3 regions of the Paenibacillus sp. ALE3 genome follow, and region 3 is predicted to be linked to each of the others. Evidence: riboswitches for the same ligand, from Rfam matches in the RefSeq annotation. Region 3 holds a riboswitch; each other region holds the start of a gene.
What was found. Region 3 has a riboswitch for glycine ahead of gcvT (glycine cleavage system aminomethyltransferase GcvT). Riboswitches for the same ligand answer to the same signal wherever they lie in the genome.
Positions count from the first base shown of each region.

Region 1: another riboswitch for glycine. It lies ahead of sdaAB (L-serine ammonia-lyase, iron-sulfur-dependent subunit beta); the one in region 3 lies ahead of gcvT (glycine cleavage system aminomethyltransferase GcvT).
Region 2: another riboswitch for glycine. It lies ahead of ACXHJ2_RS03960 (alanine/glycine:cation symporter family protein); the one in region 3 lies ahead of gcvT (glycine cleavage system aminomethyltransferase GcvT).

Region 1 is NZ_CM134214.1:4,848,159-4,852,386, forward strand. Features, by position in the region: gene ACXHJ2_RS21720 (ABC transporter ATP-binding protein) at 1-169, opposite strand, end outside; gene ACXHJ2_RS21725 (DUF6359 domain-containing protein) at 498-2,102, opposite strand; glycine riboswitch at 2,317-2,431, shown strand; gene sdaAB (L-serine ammonia-lyase, iron-sulfur-dependent subunit beta) at 2,643-3,332, shown strand; gene sdaAA (L-serine ammonia-lyase, iron-sulfur-dependent, subunit alpha) at 3,322-4,221, shown strand.
Region 2 is NZ_CM134214.1:860,107-864,334, reverse strand. Features, by position in the region: gene ACXHJ2_RS03965 (iron-containing alcohol dehydrogenase) at 1-641, shown strand, start outside; gene ACXHJ2_RS03960 (alanine/glycine:cation symporter family protein) at 699-2,117, opposite strand; glycine riboswitch at 2,274-2,369, opposite strand; glycine riboswitch at 2,381-2,465, opposite strand; gene ACXHJ2_RS03955 (glycoside hydrolase family 1 protein) at 2,633-4,090, opposite strand.
Region 3 is NZ_CM134214.1:1,023,771-1,027,998, reverse strand. Features, by position in the region: gene ACXHJ2_RS04715 (PTS mannitol transporter subunit IICB) at 1-558, opposite strand, end outside; gene gcvH (glycine cleavage system protein GcvH) at 985-1,383, opposite strand; glycine riboswitch at 1,685-1,877, shown strand; glycine riboswitch at 1,878-1,974, shown strand; gene gcvT (glycine cleavage system aminomethyltransferase GcvT) at 2,054-3,154, shown strand; gene gcvPA (aminomethyl-transferring glycine dehydrogenase subunit GcvPA) at 3,278-4,228, shown strand, end outside.

The sequences.
Region 1 (4,228 bases), 2.0 Mb from region 3:
GTGGGATCGAAAGCGCCAACGCGCTTTTGCCACAACCGGATTCTCCGACTACAGCCAGCACTTCATTGGGATTGACCGTCAGATCCAGATGGTCGACTGCGGGGTGATATTGATCCTTGATGCGAAAAGATACGGATAATCCCTTAATCTCCAACACGGGTATATTCAATGTGCGCTTCCTCCATTCTCCATGGTCTTGTCCCGCTTATTCTCACCATGTTTGATGTTTAAAACCTCTCATGAACATTACATACCGTTTTTATCGGAATAATTTGAATACATCCTATCACCAGTATATGGATATATCAATTAAGATTATGCTATCAACATCATTTAAAAAATCAATGATCCAGCAGTAGCGCGACTTTCCTGGCACAAAATGTAATCAAATAACCAACCACAGGTTAATTTTCATCACAAAAAAGCCGTTTGATCCCCTACAGAGGATCAAACGGCAAACTAGCACCCAACCACTCACACTGAATTCTTTACGTTTATTACGAAGCCGCTCCATAGGAGCCCGACTTGAACGTTTTTGGATCGTACCATTTGTAGCCTGCTGCTGGAGCAGACCAAGGCTCGGGTTGCGGTTCTGTGGAAGCCGCAGGCTCCTCAAACGGCAGAAGCTTCGTCGGTTGATCCAGCGTTAAACCTGCCACATCGGATAATTTGGTGTAGTCCTGCTTCCACGCAAGCCATTGGACCGTTTGCACCAGGAAGGTGGCATCGTCCACTTCCTTGAAACCATCATATGTCTTTTTCGACTGTCCGTTTTCTTCACGCGCATATTTCGGTGTAGCATCTTCTACAGGGGAAGAATCACCGATAAATGCTGCCTTGCCTTGACCTACCTTGGAGATCGCAGCATAAGGCCCTTCCGCACGGCCTCCACCGTTATAGACACCTTGGTCTACAGCATTACCCCATTTTTTCGTACCTGTAGGGATATAGGCAATTCCTTTGGCTTTGGTAGGATCAATAATAGCCAGCGTAGATCCCGCATGCATGGCAATCGAGCGTACACCCTTGGTAATGCCGAAGGATTGATCTGCGGCTACAATGTCCGTAGCATTCACGTCGCCAAGCGCATTGTAACGGAAACGAACACCAAAGTTGGTCGCCAGCCAATCGGAGCTAGTTAACCCCTGCATCGCCGGTGATGCTGCTTCTTCTGTAGTCATCCCTTTGGCCGGATTAGTATAGGCTCCACGACGGTAGCCATTCATAACCTCAGAGGAATCCCAACGGTTTTTGTTACGGTCCGCATTATAGTGGTCGGAGATGAAGAAAACACTTCCCCCGTTATTCACATATTGCAGCAGGGCAGCCTGCTCGGATGCCTTAAAGGCAACATTCGCTTCACCGATGATGAACACATCATATTGGCGCAGCTTATCATAGGTTATGGCCTGTTCTCCATAAGTAAAAGGAATGGGACGGTTCAGTTGGTCCACTGTAAAACCTACATTACGCAATCCATTGGCAAAGTCGGAGAAGGCGCCTTCAATGACCCAATCTGCTGCCCCAGCCGTCTGTGCGTGCGTATTATCGAACAGCACCTTTTTGCCTTTGCCATCCGGCAGTGTAGTACCGGGTTGACCCGGGTTTCCAGGTTCAGGTTCGCCAGGTTCACCTGGTTCCCCCGGCTCGCTTCCGTTCACCAGTTCAACAGTGCTTGGACTTTTCACTCCACCAAAATTATTGTAGGCGCCAAGTGTACCCGTCACACGGATTTTGCTGCCAATCAGCTCAGGATGGCCTGTTAGCCCAAATTGCCCTCTGTACGCTGATGTCAGCTGTACATCCAATAGATTAGACGTGCTTCGTTCATTGGCCTGGTCGGCAATCAGTACGTTAAAATCATTCGCAAACGGAGAAGAAAAATTAGCCGTTTTCGATCCGGTAGCATGTCCGACGATGTAACCTTCCACCGTCACTGTGCCTCCACTGCCTTGGCGCTGGAGTGCCTCGGCTACTGTCAGTGCTCCCTCCGCTTTGACCTGACCGAATGGAACGAAGATCCCGATCAGCAGCGATACGATCGCTGCCAGATGCAGCACCCCTTTCAAGCGTGAACCTGTGAACCGCAAGCCTTTTACCATACGTCAATATCCCTCCTATAATTCCATAAATGTGCTTGTCCTCTATCAGATTAGCTATCAATCTTCTAATTCCTTCCTGATTTCATCCATAATTATGTAAATTTTAATCTTTTTTATTGGAAACTCGCCTGTTTATGTAAAAATTGAACCCTGCGATTGACACCGAGCACAGCATACATTACGCTAAGAAAGATATGTAGAACGGTATACGCGAATGAAGATGACGGGAGAGTCTGTCCAGGGGCTTACACGCTGGCGGCACCGAAGGAGCAAGACGCCAACACCCGGCTGGCGGATAATCTCTCAGGTCCATGTATCGTCATCTGACGCAACTCTGGAGAGAGCGCAAGCCACCCAAGGGGTAAGGCGGTAAGGACACCGCACGAAACTCTCAGGTAACGAGGACAGAGATAAGGGAAACTTCCTTATCCTGTCCTTTTTTGCGCTCACATTGTACGTCAGCATTAGGAACCGTCATAGCCGCGCAAAAACGCGGAAATACCATATACTATGGTACTAGAACATACAGGGGGCCACACCATGCGTTTCAAAGATGTATTTTCCATTATCGGTCCGGCCATGACCGGACCTTCCAGTTCACACACTGCAGGCGCGGTGCGGCTTGCACGCGTTGCCCGTCACTGGCTCGGGACGCAGCCTGACCGTGCTCGCATGACACTGTACGGCTCCTTCGCCGACACATACAAAGGACACGGTACAGACCTAGCGCTCATCGCAGGACTGCTCAATTACGATACAGACGACCATCGAATTCCAGATGCCGAGCAATGGGCGGAGCAGGCCGGGATGACCGTGGAATTTGCCGTCAGCGGACTACCCGCCCCCCATCCGAACACCGTCCGTTTTGAGCTGTGGAAGGGTGAGGATCAGCGTACACTGCTGGGTTCCTCCATCGGCGGTGGCAGCATCCATGTCCAGCAGCTCAACGAATTCCGAGTCAACCTGACCGGAGAGCTGTCTACGTTGGTGCTTCTTCACTCGGATAAGCCCGGTACATTAGGTGCGGTGACTTCAGCGCTCGGCGCTGCTGACATTAACATTGCCTATATGCACGTGGATCGCAAAGGTCGGGATGGAGAAGCACTTACAGCCATCGAAACGGACAGTCCTCCTACGGCTGAATTAATCGCAAAACTACGATCCTTACCACATATGTACGAAATTAAAACGATTAATTTGAAAAAAGGAGCTGAATCTGATGCGATTTAGCCATCTGCATGAAATCAGCGCTATATGCGCGGAGGAATCCACCACGATTGGCCGCCTGATGATTCAAGAGCAGGTACAAGAGACGAATACAACGGAAGAAGAAATTTTCCGCCAAATGTCTGATTATTATGAAGTCATGAAGGAGGCCGTTCATCGTGGTCAGACGCAAGACACCGTATCCCGCAGTGGATTAACGGGCGGCGACGGCAAGCGCTTAGCCGAATATCTGCGGACAGGGGAAACCTGCTCCGGCGATGCCTCCGCGCTCGCCATGGCTTATGCGCTCTCCGTGTCGGAGGTTAATGCGTCCATGGGGCGCATTGTCGCCACGCCCACTGCAGGTTCATGCGGAGTCATCCCCGGTGTGTTCATTAGTGCGCAGGAGCGGTTCGGCTGGGATGATGAGCATATGGTGCACGGCTTGTTCGCAGCCGGAGCCATTGGCTACGTCATCGCCAACAATTCCTTCATTTCCGGCGCGGAGGGAGGCTGTCAGGCTGAGATTGGTTCAGCCATCGGGATGGCCGCTGGCGCTATGGTCGAGCTACGCGGTGGCACACCTGAGCAGGCCGTTCACGCTGTAGGCCTAGCGCTCAAGAACACGCTCGGCCTGATATGCGACCCCGTCGCCGGACTCGTCGAGATTCCGTGTATCGTGCGCAACGGGCTGGGAGCCGTGACCGCACTTGCCGCAGCGGATATGGCTTTGGCGGGTGTGCGCAGCGCCATTCCGTCTGACGAAGTCATTGACGTGATGCTTGAAGTCGGCAGCGCAATGCCGTCAAAGCACCGCGAGACCGCCAAAGGCGGCTTGGCCCAGACACCGACTGGCAAGCGTTTGACCGAATCCCTTACACGCAACACACTGGCCAAGAAAGATAAGTCGTAGCTTCTAA
Region 2 (4,228 bases), 160 kb from region 3:
AAAACACCTTTTCTGTGCCACGTGATCAGACGGTTTATGGCATGGTGGATATGATGAGCCACGTCTTTGAACAGTACTTTCACAATGTTAAAAATACACCGCTGCAAGATCGTATGTGCTTTTCCGTGCTGCAAACCGTGATTGAAACGGCACCTAAGCTGCTGGAGGATTTGCACAACTATGAGCATCGCGAAACGATATTATATGCTGGGACGATTGCCCTGAACGGTACGCTGCAAATGGGCTACTTCGGGGATTGGGCTTCGCATACCATTGAACATGCACTATCTGCTGTATATGATATTCCTCACGCTGGCGGTCTAGCGATTCTGTTTCCCAACTGGATGAGACATACAGTGGATCAGGATGCTGCACGCATGAAGCGGCTGATGCTCAGTATGTTCGACTTGGACACTGTAGGTAAAACTGACAGAGAAATTGCCTTGGAAGGTATTGACCGTCTAAGTGCGTTCTGGACAAGTCTTGGTGCCCCTTCTACCCTGGCCGATTACAACATTAATGATGAACAATTGGAAAACATCGCAAGCATTGCGGCCCGTGAAATGGAGCACGGAGGTTTCGGTAATTATCAAAAGCTGAAACAGGAAGATATTTTAGCTATTTTGCGTGCATCGTTATAACAATTAAAAGAGAGTGTCCTCAAGCCTGTGATGGCTGAGAGCACTCCCTTTTATTATTTATGAATTGATCGTTTGTCCTTTTTCTTCTACTTGGATAGCCGCCCCTACATTGGCACCTGCAAGAATGCCCTTTTTCTTATTAGGATACAAAGAATTCATATAGGTTCGGGTTTCTGCAACGACAATGCCTGACAAGCCGAGCAGTGCAATCAGGTTCGGAAAAGCCATCATTGCGTTAAAAATATCTGCCAGCAGCCAGATGGCATCGAGCTTGATGAACGCGCCCCCGCCAACCAGTACGATGAACAGATAACGGTATGGTTTAATCCACTTGACCCCAAGCAAATATTCAACACAGCGTTCTCCGTAATAGTTCCAGCCGAGCATGGTGGTGAATGCGAACATAATCAGGATGATGGTGAGCAGTTCTGCTCCCAGCGGAAATGCACTGGAAAATGCTTGCTGAGTCATCAAACCTGCATCGGTAGGCCCGCTCCACACCCCGCTGACCAGTAGCGTCAACCCGGTCATCACACAAATAACCATCGTATCAATAAACACACCCGTCATGGAAATCAGCCCTTGTTCCGCAGGCCATTTGGTTTTGGCAGCTGCGGCTGCAATCGGTGCGCTTCCCAATCCAGCCTCATTGGCAAAAATGCCTCTGGCTACCCCGCTGCGCATGGCCAGCATAATCGTAGCTCCTGCAAATCCACCCGTTGCCGATGTAGTTGAAAATGCCGAATGAAGCACAAGCGCGATTGCGGCAGGAAGCTGGTCAGCAAACCGAATCAGTACAATGATACAAATCAGTACGTACAAGCCTGTTTTAAAAGGAACGACCTTCGTCGATACCTTGGCAATGCTTTTGAGTCCTCCGATGGTGACAAGAGCTGTAAGGACAGCAATAGTCAGTGCCGTTACAATCGGCGGAACGCCAAAACTGTTTTCAGTGGAGGATACAATCGCCTTGACCTGAGGAAATGTTCCGATCCCGAACAACGCAACCAGCATCCCCGAGAAAGCAAACAGCATCGCCAACGGTTTAAAGCGGCGTCCCAGGCCTTTTTCAATATAATACATCGGGCCGCCGGAGAATTGTCCATTCCGATCCTTCACCCGGTATTTTACCGCAAGTACACCTTCCGCGTATTTCGTCGCCATCCCAAAGAAGGCTGCAACGACCATCCAGAACAAGGCACCCGGCCCGCCCAGCTTAATGGCTGTCGCTACGCCGACAATACTTCCTGTACCAACGGTAGCCGCCAGCGCCGTACTCAAAGCCGCAAAGCTGCTTACATCCCCGCTGCCTTCATTCGGGGCCTTACCGATGAGCTTGATCGCCAGAGGCAGGCGGAATACCTGCAACATTTTTAGACGTATGGTCAGCCATAACCCCGTTCCCATGACAAGGACGATGAGAGGCGCCCCCCATATCCAACTGCTAATCGTTTCTAACACATGTACCAAATTCATTTCAACCCGCTCCTCCAGCATATTAGAAAACAAAAAAGAGTCAAATCCGTTGATTCGACTCCTGGAGAGGTTAAAGGCACGAAAAATAAACCATCTGGTGCAGGATTCTACCTCTAAAAAGCTCATAAAAGCCTAGGGCACTCCCTGTCACAGGTTATTCGCGTCTCTGTCCTTTTGCCTGAGAGTTTAAGCAGATGATAATCTGCGGTGCACCTTCGGCGCCCAATTAAGGGTCTCTCCAGAGTTCTGTCCGTTTACGGTCCCTGCTTGTTGCTGTAAATCAGCTTAAGCACCTGAGAGTTTTGCCCCTTCGGTCGGAACTTTCGTTCCATCTCCCGCAAACATCAACCAGACATATGAAATTTTTATTTATTATACAGAAAACTTTCAGCGTATTACAAGTGAAAAATTTGTGAAGCCCTCTGACAAATCAATAGGGTGTCTATACAAAAAGCGGGTACAGCAGATTGCATCCTAAGGATTTTCTCTGCTGTACCCCCCAAAACGATATAGAATTACAATTCTTCACCATTGGTTGCTATCACATTTTTATACCAGTTAAATGAGTCCTTTTTGGAGCGTTGGAGCGTTCCGTTACCGTCATCATCCAGATCAACGTAAATAAATCCGTAGCGCTTGGACATTTCGGAAGTAGACATGCTCACAAGGTCGATAGGACCCCAGCTGGTGTAACCAATCAGATCAACACCGTCAGCAATGGCTTCCTTCATTTGGGCAATATGCTGACGCAAGTAATCAATGCGATACGTGTCATGCACAGAGCCGTCCTCTTCTACCTTATCGTACGCACCCAGGCCATTTTCCACGATGAACAGCGGCTTTTGGTAACGGTCATAAAACGTATTTAGTGTAACACGCAGGCCGATCGGATCAATCTGCCATCCCCAATCGGAGGACTGCAAATACGGATTTTTCACACCGCCAATCAGGTTCCCTGCTGCCTTTTCTCCTTCTGGACCTGCCGATACGGTCAAGGTCATATAGTAGCTAAATGAGATAAAATCAACCGTATTATTTTTCAAAATTTCAGCATCGCCGGGTTCTGTCTGGATCACAATATTATTTTCTTCAAAATAGCGGTTCATATAGTTGGGATACTCCCCACGAGCATGCACATCCGTAAAGAACAGGTTCATTTGATTTTCATGCTGTGCTTTCAGAATATCCTCTGGGTTACACGTATGTGGGTAGCTTTCAATGCGAGCCAGCATACAGCCGATCTGAGCACCCGGAATGATCTCATGTCCCCGTTTGGTCGCCAGTGCACTTGCTACAAATTGATGGTGCAATGCTTGATATATCGCTTGTTGCTTGTTTTCTACACGGTCAATAACCACACCGCCGCCAGTAAACGGACTCATGGTCATAACATTGATTTCGTTAAAGGTCAGCCAGTATTTTACTTTATCCTTATAACGTGTAAATACCGTTTCGGCATATTTTACGTAATGATCTACGACTTCGCGTCCCAACCAGCCATTATACTTCTGTGTCAGACCTAGCGGTGTTTCATAATGTGACAATGTTACCAACGGCTCAATACCATACTTGCGCAGCTCATCGAATACATTGTCGTAAAATTGCAATCCTGCTTCATTCGGCTCGGCATCATATCCATTCGGGAAAATCCGCGACCAGTGGATGGACATCCGGAATACTTTAAAGCCCATTTCTGCAAACAAAGCAATATCTTCTTTGTAGCGGTGGTAGAAGTCCACACCTTCACGCTTTGGAAAACGGGCGTTTACCTTCCCTGCCAAGATGTTCTCCAGTCGTTCAGACGAAATTTCTATAGCATGATCGTTTTTACGTTCTGCCTTAGGTACATAGGCTATCATGTCTGCGCTGGACAGGCCTTTTCCATCTACGTCAAAAGCACCTTCCAATTGGTTGGCTGCAGTTGCCCCGCCCCATAGGAAGTTTTGCGGGAATCCTTTTAGCGTCTTCGTCATGGTATGAAAACCTCTTTTCTTATCTAATGTTTTCACTCTAGTCAATAACCCATCAGGTGCTGCAATGCGAATCAATAACTAACGGTAACCGTTATCCTTTGAAATGCACCGATAGATGCTTTAAAATAGACGTAATAC
Region 3 (4,228 bases):
GACAAGCGGCAGTAGCCCTGCGTTTACGAGGAACTGTACCCCTGTCGACAACACTTGACTGATGGTTTGCACGACCGGGCCGATCGCAACATGCGCTAGTAATGCTAGAATGGCACCGATAATCCCAGCCGAGAAATTATTGACCAGCATTTCAAAACCTGATTTGACTTTGCCCTCAATGGCCTTATCGAACTTCTTCAATATCCATGCAGCCAGCGGACCAGCTACCATCGCGCCCAGGAACATCGGGATATCGGCCCCCACAATGACCCCCATCGTCATAATGGCACCGATCACACCTCCACGCTGTCCGTGAATCATCGTGCCTCCCGTGTAACCGATCAGCAGTGGCAGCAAATAATTTTTCATCGGATCAACCAGTTGTGCAAAACCCTCATTCGGGAACCACCCGGTCGGAATAAAAAGGGCCGTAATTAATCCCCATGCGATAAAGGCTCCCATATTGGGCATAACCATACCGCTGAGAAAGCGGCCAAAACGCTGTACGGCGACACGAGCGCCACCGTTTGAACTGGACTTTGTGTCCACTGTGCTCATATTCATATCCTCCTTGTGAGTAAATAGCATCACTACCTTTTCTTAAAATTCATACTAAATGACAGCGCTATCTTCATCAACGAAATGAAAACGTACTTTCGTCATGAACGTTGATGACAACATTTAAATTTAAAGTAACGACAAGGCATTATACCTGCATAATTCTTCTTAATATGGCCGATAACAATAGAAATTAGTCGAAAAAACACTGTTGTAAATCTACACAATTTTATAGTGATGCTCTCTTCTAAGTCTGAGCAAACAACGTAAATACGTCTTCTAAAAGACAACAAAAAAATAGCCGCTATGTCAGGTCATAGCGACTATTTTATACAAAAACTGAGCGGACTAACGATGCTCTTATTTAATTCAATATCCATATAAAAAATCAGAATAAAGCGCTATTATTTCATGCTGTATTGCTCATTATTGCTCATCTGAAATCAACTGCTCGTACTGCTCCGCAGACAGCAACTTGCCCAGAGCTTCCTCGACATCATTGCTCATCTCTACTTCGATCATCCAACCCTCTTCATAGGGTGATTCATTCACCAACTCAGGTGTACTTTCCAGAGCTTCATTTACTTTCAAAACGGTTCCCGTCACCGGAGCAAAAAGATCGGATACGGTCTTCACCGATTCAATTGTACCAATCCCCGTCCCCTGTCCAATCGTTGTTCCCGCCCCAGGTAATTCCACAAAAACAATATCACCCAGTTGATGCTGTGCAAAGTCTGTAATGCCGATCCGCAACGTCCCATCCACTGTGCGCTGAACCCACTCATGTTCGTCTGTATACCAAAGTTGCTGTTTCACTTCACTCATCCTGCTTCGCCTCACTTCCACATGAATAAAATGCTTTTGATCACCTGTATTAGACAAGTTAAGATTATGACAACAAGAACATCCATGTCAATAATACTAACAAAAATACTCCATACCAACTCATATAGCGCAGTCTATAAAAAAATGATAACTTGTAACAAACGCTTACATATTCTTATTTATACAATAAATGTTTTTTAGGTTGTTTTATATGACATTTTTATTGACATTTTAAATGGATTTGCGTATTAATGGGTTATAGTAATTGCTTTTGAAAACACCTCGACAACTGCAAACGCGGATGAACGCGGAGGGAGAGACTACCAAAAAAGATTCGCATAGCTGTTGTCGCTTGTGAGACAGTTGTACACGCGAATCGGGTCAAGTTGTTATCTGCAAAACCGGGTAACATACCGTTGATCCAAAAGGTAGCGCCGAAGGAGTAAACTTGCATTGCAGGTGAATCTCTCAGGCAAAAGGACCTCTGCCGGACGCATCTCTGGAGAGCATCCGTGAAAAGAGCGGATCACCCAAGGGGAAACCTGGTTCACACCGGGGTAACTTTCTGGTATCAAGGACAGAGCTGAAAGAAGAGTATGGACTGCCGTCTATACGTTTCTTTTAGCCTGTCTTTTTTGTTTAGCCGATTACACTGGATAGGAGTGAAAAAATGTCTAATTTGCGAAGAACACCACTATATTCGTCCTACGGGACGCAGCCCGGGGTTCGTTGTATTGACTTTGGCGGGTGGGAACTCCCCGTTCAGTTTAGCGGCATTCAAAAGGAGCATGAGGCCGTCCGACAACGTGCAGGTTTATTCGATGTATCGCATATGGGCGAGTTCTTGGTTGAAGGCAAAGAAGCTGAGGCTTTTTTGCAACAGGTAACTACGAATGATGTCAGTCAGTTGGAACCGGGCCAAGCACAATATTCACTCCTGTGTTACCCCGATGGAGGCGTAGTGGATGACTTGCTTGTATATTGCAAAGGACCAGAGCGCTACATGCTCGTTGTGAATGCCTCCAACATCGACAAAGATTGGGATTGGCTCATTCGCCACATACCTGCATCGGTTCATCTGGAGAATGTGTCTGATGCGATAGCATTGCTGGCATTACAAGGACCGGAAGCTGCACGTATTGCCGCAGCTGTGACAGATGCAGATATTACGAATCTGGCTTCTTTCCGATTCCATGAGAACGTGCAATTGTTCGGAGCAAAAGCACTTGTCTCGCGAACTGGATATACCGGCGAAGACGGTTTTGAATTTTATATCCCTGCTGAGGAAGCACCCGCCGTGTGGGATGGTTTACTTCGTTGCGGTGAATCGAATGGGCTGATTCCCGCTGGACTTGGTGCTCGCGATACGCTGCGCTTCGAGGCACGGCTCCCGTTGTACGGACAGGAGTTATCTGCCACAATTTCACCGCTTGAGGCTGGTTTAGGTTTCTTCGTCAAGTTGAACAAAGGAGATTTTATCGGCAGGGAAGCACTGCAACGTCAAAAAGAACAAGGAATTCCTCGCAAGTTGATCGGGCTGGAAATGATTGACCGCGGTATCCCGCGCGCTCATTATCCGGTGTTCGCTGAAGGTCAACGCATCGGTGAGGTCACAACGGGTACTCAATCGCCCACCTTGAAGCGTAATCTGGGGCTGGCCCTGGTGGACAGTCGTTTTAGCACCCTATCGACACCGCTGGAGGTCGAAATTCGTGGTAAACGCCTGCGTGCGGAAGTGGTCCCAGCCCCCTTTTATAAACGGCTACGCTGATCTTAATCCTCTTCATTCTAAACAAGCGATCATGTCAGATATAAAATTCTGGATTTTCCAATTAAGACTATGTATTAGCTAATTTACTATCTAAATTTTGCTTTTCGAAAGGAGCCAGAACCTATGAAGCAGCATCGCTATCTCCCCATGACCGAACAAGACCAAACCGAAATGCTGCGTGTGGTGGGCGTATCATCCATTGATGATTTATTCAGTGACATTCCAGAGGCTATTCGATACCAAGGGGAACTTCCTCTTTCCTCTCGGCTCGACGAAAGAGCCTTAACTCGCCACATGGCCGAGCTGGCCGGACGAAACGCCAATACAGATACACATGCCAGCTTTCTTGGTGCAGGTATTTATGATCATCATATTCCATCCGTTATCCAACACATCACCTCACGTTCCGAATTTTACACAGCCTACACCCCCTATCAGCCAGAAGTAAGCCAGGGCGAGCTACAAGCCATTTTTGAATTCCAGTCATATATTTGCGAGTTGACAGGCATGGCAGTAGCTAATGCCAGTATGTACGATGGAGCGACAGCTCTGGCGGAAGCGGGCTCACTGGCCGCCGCAGCCACGCGCCGTAAACAGCTTATTGTATCAAGTTCTGTCCATCCAGAGGCACGCCAGGTATTGGCAGCCTATGCACGCGGATTGGACTTGGACATCGTGGAGATCGGCTGTTCGGACGGCGTAACAGATGTCGATGCGCTTGCCGCGGCCGTATCGGAACAGACGGCGGCTGTCTTGATCCAAAGCCCCAACTTTTTTGGAGCCGTGGAAAATCTGAAGCCGATGGCTGACCTGATCCATGCACACAAGGGGCTTATGGTCGTCAGTGCCAACCCATTGGCACTTGGCTTGCTGGAGGCGCCCGGCAAGCAGGGCGCGGATATTGTTGTAGGAGACGCGCAGCCGTTTGGGATCTCGTCCTCCCTCGGCGGTCCGACCTGCGGTTACTTTGCCGTTTCTCAGGCACATATGCGTCGTATCCCTGGGCGTATCGTAGGCCAAACCACAGACCGTAACGGCAAACGCGGCTTCGTGCTGACCTTGCAAGCGCGGGAA